Regions from separate parts of the Flavobacterium sp. PLA-DH12 genome, predicted to be linked through region 2. Evidence: riboswitches for the same ligand, from Rfam matches in the RefSeq annotation. Region 2 holds a riboswitch; each other region holds the start of a gene.
The links. A riboswitch is a leader RNA that binds a small molecule or an ion and turns the genes downstream of it on or off. The one in region 2 is predicted to bind S-adenosylmethionine.

Region 1: it holds a riboswitch for S-adenosylmethionine, as region 2 does, so the genes downstream of both, AC5ZCW_RS17020 (homocysteine S-methyltransferase family protein) here and AC5ZCW_RS07800 (DUF4369 domain-containing protein) in region 2, are expected to answer to the same signal.
Region 3: it holds a riboswitch for S-adenosylmethionine, as region 2 does, so the genes downstream of both, AC5ZCW_RS17105 (alpha/beta fold hydrolase) here and AC5ZCW_RS07800 (DUF4369 domain-containing protein) in region 2, are expected to answer to the same signal.

What each region holds. Positions count from the first base shown of each region.
Region 1 is NZ_JCAMPD010000009.1:4,803-7,071, forward strand. Features, by position in the region: gene AC5ZCW_RS17020 (homocysteine S-methyltransferase family protein) at 1-894, opposite strand, end outside; SAM riboswitch class I at 1,225-1,341, opposite strand; gene AC5ZCW_RS17025 (NAD(P)/FAD-dependent oxidoreductase) at 1,701-2,269, opposite strand, start outside.
Region 2 is NZ_JCAMPD010000003.1:350,552-352,820, reverse strand. Features, by position in the region: gene AC5ZCW_RS07805 (TlpA family protein disulfide reductase) at 92-835, opposite strand; gene AC5ZCW_RS07800 (DUF4369 domain-containing protein) at 860-1,084, opposite strand; SAM riboswitch class I at 1,327-1,427, opposite strand; gene AC5ZCW_RS07795 (response regulator) at 1,643-2,098, opposite strand; gene AC5ZCW_RS07790 (PAS domain-containing sensor histidine kinase) at 2,107-2,269, opposite strand, start outside.
Region 3 is NZ_JCAMPD010000009.1:22,883-25,151, reverse strand. Features, by position in the region: gene AC5ZCW_RS17110 (hypothetical protein) at 482-700, shown strand; SAM riboswitch class I at 890-997, shown strand; gene AC5ZCW_RS17105 (alpha/beta fold hydrolase) at 1,075-2,058, shown strand; gene thrA (bifunctional aspartate kinase/homoserine dehydrogenase I) at 2,060-2,269, shown strand, end outside.

The DNA.
Region 1 (2,269 bases), on a different contig from region 2:
ATCCTCTAAATATTCTTTAATGAAAACTTGCGTCTGCTCTGGCGTTTCATCGTATTGTCCGAATGCATTTGGCAATCCTGCATTTGGATGTGCCGAAACATTAAAGCTTGTGTTATGTGCTAATGTTTTTAAATACGGTTTCAGCAAATCGGCTCCAAGAGCGCAATTGAATCCTACGCTTAATAACGGAATATGTGAAACTGAAATTAAAAACGCTTCAACTGTCTGTCCAGAAAGCGTTCTTCCAGATGCATCGGTAATCGTTCCTGAAACCATGATTGGAATATCCAGATTGCGTTCTTCTTTTACTTCCTCGATTGCAAAAAGTGCTGCTTTTGCATTTAATGTATCGAAAATTGTTTCGACCAAAAGCAAATGACAACCACCATCCATTAAAGCTTCGACTTGTTGTTTGTAAGCAATACGTAAATCGTCAAATGTTACGGCTCTGTAACCTGGATCGTTTACATCTGGCGACATACTCGCTGTACGGTTTGTTGGTCCGATTGAACCGGCTACGAAACGTGGTTTTTCCGGATTTTTAGCGGTAAACTCATCGGCAACCTCGCGTGCGATTTTTGCCGATTCGTAGTTTAACTCGTAAACCAAATCTTCCATGTGATAATCGGCCATACCGATTGTCGTTCCAGAGAAGGTATTGGTTTCTACAATGTCAGCACCTGCTTCATAATATGCGGCGTGTACATCGCGAATCGCTTGTGGTTGTGTTAGGGATAGTAAATCGTTGTTTCCTTTTAACGGATGCGGGAAATCTTTGAAACGCTCTCCTCTGAAATCTTCTTCGGAGAAATTATAGCGTTGCAACATTGTTCCCATTGCTCCGTCAAGGATTAGGATATTTTTTTTTATTGCTTCTTGAATTGTAATTGCCATATTCTTTTGCCGCTAAGGCGCTAAGGCACAAAGCTTTTTTAATTATAATTTTTGAAGGTTCTATTTAAACCCGACAGGTTTTGAAAACCTGTCGGGTTTAACCTTCGATATTTTTTTCACATTAATTCCAAAAATGCACTATTGCTGGCTCATTAGCCCCGATTGAAGTGGAAATCCTTTTGATTTTTTCTTTAAAAAATCAAAAGATTGCAACGAAAAGCGGGAACTACTGACTGCAAAAATGCGCCAATGATTCGCTCCTTTACTGAGTTGTTTCAGTAAATATTATATGTTATCGAGAAAAGTTTTGAGAAATACGAGTATGTATTTGTGTTATCTATCTTTAATACTGGAAAATATCGTATAAAGTAGAATTTAGCACCTTCTTTATGATAAAGGGTTGCTAAGGTTTCATCGGGTCTATCCCTCCGCCTTTCGTGATAACGAACAATAATTTTAAGAACAGTGCAAAGTTATGAAATAGGGTTTCGATTTGCAAATGTTTTTTTTCTAAGGTTCTGAGGGACTTAGGTGCTAAGGTTCTTAGGTTTTATCTTTTGCTTGATTTAGCTCCGGAGGAGCATAATATTTATAGAAAACAATCTACACAACGCAAAAGCTCCAGCAGAGCGACATATATTTCGCTCCGCTGGAGCTTTTGCAAACGAATAATTTCTTTTCTATAAATATATCATCCCTCTGGGATTATTCATGGTAATTAAAAAAGCCCAAACTTTAAAAAGTTTGGGCTTTACAATATTTAAAAACCTTAGCGCCTTAGTACCTTAGAACCTCAGCACCTCAGATTAAACAATCGCCTTCACAACTGCTTTTGGCGCTTCTTTACGAGTTCCGTCGAAACCATCTACACCTGAAACCGTTGTATATTTCAATACATATTTTTTACCTGGGTTAATGATTGAATAAGCAGCTTGGCACATTAAAGTTGCTTCGTGGAAACCACAAAGGATCAACTTTAATTTTCCTGGGTATGTATTTACGTCTCCAATTGCGAAGATTCCAGGAATGTTAGTTTGGTAATCTAATGCATTATTTACTTTAATAGCATTTTTCTCTATTTCTAATCCCCAGTCTCCAATTGGACCTAATTTTGGAGTCAATCCGAAAAGTGGGATGAAGTAGTCACATTCGATTTTACGGTGTGCGCCGTTTTCTTCGATATCTAATGACTCAACATGCTCAGCACCATTGATTCCGATAACTTCTGCTGGAGTGATTAATTTAATTTTTCCGGCTGATTTTAATTCCTGTACTTTTTCTACTGAATCTAAAGCGCCTCTGAATTCGTTTCTTCTGTGGATTAAAGTTACTTCTGAAGCTACATTTGCTAAGAAAATTGACCAGTCTAATGCTG
Region 2 (2,269 bases):
CACGTAACTCGACAAAGATTGACGACTTTCTATATGGATTCTCTAGTGTGATTCCTCGTTCCTCGGAATGACAAGGTTGCGTATTTCTTTATTAAATTTTATTCTCTAAAAGCCTTTTTAGCGTAGCTTGCAATTCTTCTCCGTGCAGGTTTTTAGCAACGATTATTCCTTTAGAATCTACTAAATAATTCCCAGGAATAGCTCTAACTCCATATAATTTAGCAACGGCACTGTTCCAGAAAAGTAAGTCAGAAACATGTGTCCAGGTTAAATTATCATCCTTAATTCCCTTAATCCAGTTTTCTTTCTTTTTATCTAGAGAAATCCCTACGATGTTGAATCCTTTATCATGAAATTCTTTGTATGCCGCTACAATATTTGGGTTTTCTCTTCGGCATGGACCGCACCATGAAGCCCAAAAATCTACTAGAGTATAACCTCCTTTTAAATTGTCATAAAGTCGAACTGGTTTTCCTTCAGGATCATTGGTTGTAAAATCAGGGGCTTTTTTGCCTACTGCTAATCCGTCTAAAACAATAGCCAATTCTTTTAATTCTTTCACGTAAGTGGTATTCTGAAGACTTTTATCCAGCAAAGCAATGTTTTGGGTAATCTGCTCTGGCGTTAATCTATAAGACCAGTTTCTGTACAATACATAAGCAGAAACAATAGATTTTGGATTTTCTGTTATGAATTTGCTGATTTCTACATCTTTGCTCTTTTTATAGGTTTCGAATAAATCTTGAGAAGCCGAACCTTCCACTACAGAAGCGGTATAATATTTCTTTGGACTCAGTTTTACCGAAATTGCATCTTTTTCAAGGAAAACATACAAAGGCGAGCTTTCTGTATTGACACTTTAACCGTATAATTCTGGTGTTTTTACTTTTGTTTTAAAACTAAAATTTCCGTCTTTTACCTTTGCTGAATCTATCGTGGTAAACATTTTATTGTGAAACTTCTGCAAGTAAACATATTGTGTCACTGTATCGACAACAGTTCCTTTTAATTGTAAATTACTTTCCTGCGCCTGAGTTTGAACGGCTCCAAGAAACAAAGCAAAACCCAATAGTATTTTTTTCATTTTATTTTTAGTTTTTAAGATTATACAAAAGAATTTCTGGCCAATGCCAAAGGACATTAGCGAATTTTAATTATTTAAAGAAGGAAATTTGGTAGAACTAATCTATTCTCGCTAGAAAAAGGCAAAGCTGTTTTCTTCGAAAATGGAATTCATAAGCTCATAACCGGCGTATAAAAATGATTCTGCTTTCATTTTAATAATTTTTAATTGGATGAACTTAAACAGATTTTCGGATGAAATCTTTCTTATCTGCCCGCTTAAAGCGGAAGGATTTAGCACCTTATTCGGCAACAGGTTGCTAAGACTTCAATGGGCCTATTCCCTCAGTCTTTCTGGATAAGTATCATTTTTTAATTTTTCTGACACAAATATATATTAATTCTACCGAATTAGTCAAGTTTAATTTGTGTTTTTTATTTTTTTCTTTAAAAAAATGGCGCTAATAAAACCACAACGCTATAAAAATCAATAAATTAAAATAAATTTGTTTTTATTTACAAACTCCTTTTTATAAAAGAAATTCATACTTTTTTTTCATAGAAAAGCAAAGTATTTTACTTATTCAGCAGTAAACACATGCAGAAATTTATTCTTTTCTAGATCGAAAAGTGCTTTTTTTAATCCCTTATCAAGGTTTGAAGTAATCGATCCAAGAACCTTTTTTAGATCCTTAAAATCAGTTGGTTTGACAAAATAGCATACAGCACCAAGATTTGCTGCCGCTTCTAAATCGTTTTTATGTGAAGAAGTAGAAATCATAACGACTGGAATTCCTTTATAATTCTCATTCAATTTCAGCCTTTTCAAACATTCCCACCCGTTCATTATAGGCATATTCAAATCCAGAAAGACAATCCCTGGAATTTCTTCTTGTTTTTCGAGTAATTTTAACGCTTCGCTTCCATTTTCGGCACAATGACAAATAATACTTTCATCTATATCTGCCAGTGCTTCACAAAACATTTCTGCATCATCCTGATCATCATCTGCCAATAAAATTATCTTTTTCCCCATAGTTTTAATTAAATGTCTTTTTCTTTTTGTTCAAATGGCAGTGTTATGCTAAAAACTGCTCCTTTATCAGCAATTCCTGTTGCGCTAATACTTCCTCCATGCCGTTCGGCAATTTTTTTACAGAGAGACAAACCTAAGCCCGTTCCTTCGTAACGATCTTTGGAATTTAAG
Region 3 (2,269 bases), on a different contig from region 2:
TTTGTAATTAAATTCTTGAATTTAATTTGTGTAATAAAAAAAATATTTGCATATTTGTTATACCCAAAATCTACTAGAAATCAAATGAACTTAAAAGTCAACAAAATGTTTTGTGCCATTTCGGTTAATACCGAGGCTGGGGTGTCTATTGCTTAAAAAAATTGTAAGAATACAATAATAATATAGTAAAAGCCTCCCAAGAAAAATTGGGAGGCTTTTTAATTTACAACAAATGCAGAATTTAAATAAAATACAATATAAATCACAGATGAATAAATCCTTACAGATGAACAAGATGTTTACTGTCGCGCTTATTTGCGCATACGTCTGTTGATACTAAAAGTATAAATGAGTTTAAAAACTTAAACCCTTTTGGTATCTAGAAAATCCAAAAGGGTTTTTTTATTCCCGAAAGGGGCTTAACACAAACATAAAAGAGAAATAAAGATTATAAAACGCAACTTAACTAAAACTTAATATCATGAGCACATTGAACTACTTAGCAGAAAAAATTTCAGATTTGAAAAATAGAAGAACAAGAAAAAATAATCCGCCTCCACCAATAAACGAATTGGCTCATCCAAGATTCGGAATAACAGAGGCTGAAATCACAGAGGAAGGTAAAGCAGCAGAGAAAAAAGTACCTAACTCTTTATTGTTTTTGATGTATTCAAAAGAAAATGAAACGCTTTTTATCTAAACGGAAAAGCATCATAAACTAGGGTAAAACCTGCTTAATTTTACTGGACATTTTTGTTCGGTAAATTTTTGCGTATAATAGTTTTTGCTAAAATAAGTCTCAGAAATTTAACAAACACTTTTAGATAAAATTTGTTTGTTAGAGAAAATAGTAGTTAATTTGCACCGTTAAGTTCAAACACGTATTGAAATGTTATAAAGAAAGGACGAGGGATTAGACCCGATGAAGCCTTAGCAACCCTTCGTTAAAACGAAGAAGGTGCTACATTCTACCACGCCAAACGTGGAAAGATAACAACAAGATTTTTTCTAGTTAAACCTAGTTTTTCTTTCTAATATTTCCATATACAAATCAATAATACAACAGATTTGAAATTGGAAAATATACCAAATCCCATTATAATTCAAGATTTCATCACAGAAAGTGATGCAACTTATCATTCTATACCATTAAGTTTTACGCTGGCAGGTCAACCTCTGCACAGCGCGCCTATTGTTTTGGTTAACCATGCTTTAACTGGAAATTCGCAAGTTACTGGCGAAAGTGGCTGGTGGAATGACTTGATTGGCGAAGGCAAAACCATTGATACTGCTGTTTACACCATTTTGTCTTTTGATGTTCCAGGAAACGGAAACGATTCTTTCTTAATCGATAACTATTTAGATTTTACAGCAAGAGACATTGCAAGAATTTTTATCGAAGGTGTGAAAACTTTAAATATCGAAAAGCTTTTTGCAGTTATTGGAGGTTCTGTTGGAGGTGGAATTGCTTGGGAAATTTTAGCATTAGCGCCAAATATCACAGAAAACCTTATTCCGATAGCGAGCGACTGGAAATCGACAGATTGGCTTATCGCAAATTGCTTTTTACAAGAGCAAATTCTTAATAATTCGTCGAAACCAATTGAAGACGCCAGAATACATGCCATGCTTTGTTACCGTTCGCCAGAATCTTTCAAAGAAAAATTTCAGCGTACCATAAACCAAGATCTTTTAATTTTTAATATCGAAAGCTGGTTGGCGCATCATGGAAAAAAATTGCAGAAAAGATTTCAGTTGTCTTCTTATAAATTAATGAATCAGTTGCTTAAAACAATTGATATTACTAGAAATAGTGAAAGTTTTGAAAACTTAATGTCTAAAACAAAAGCTTCAATTCATATTGTCGGAATCAATTCAGATTTGTTTTTTACAGCAAAAGAAAACGTAGAAACTTATGAAGAGTTGAAGAAGTTTAAAGACAATGTTTTCTATAGCGAAATTGATTCGGTTCACGGACATGACGCTTTTTTAATCGAGTACAAACAATTAGATCATTTACTTGCCGATATTTTTAAGGCAGAAACAATAAAGAAATAAAATGAAAGTATTAAAATTTGGAGGTAAATCGTTAGCAAACGGAGAAGGACTTAACAAAGTTGTTTCAATCATTTCTGATAAAGTAAATCAAGGTGAAAAAATTGCCGTTGTAGTTTCTGCACGCGGAAATGCTACTGACGAATTAGAGTTTATTTTAAGCATTGCAGCTAAAAATGGCAGTTATAAAGAATTATTAGAGAATTTTAAAAAA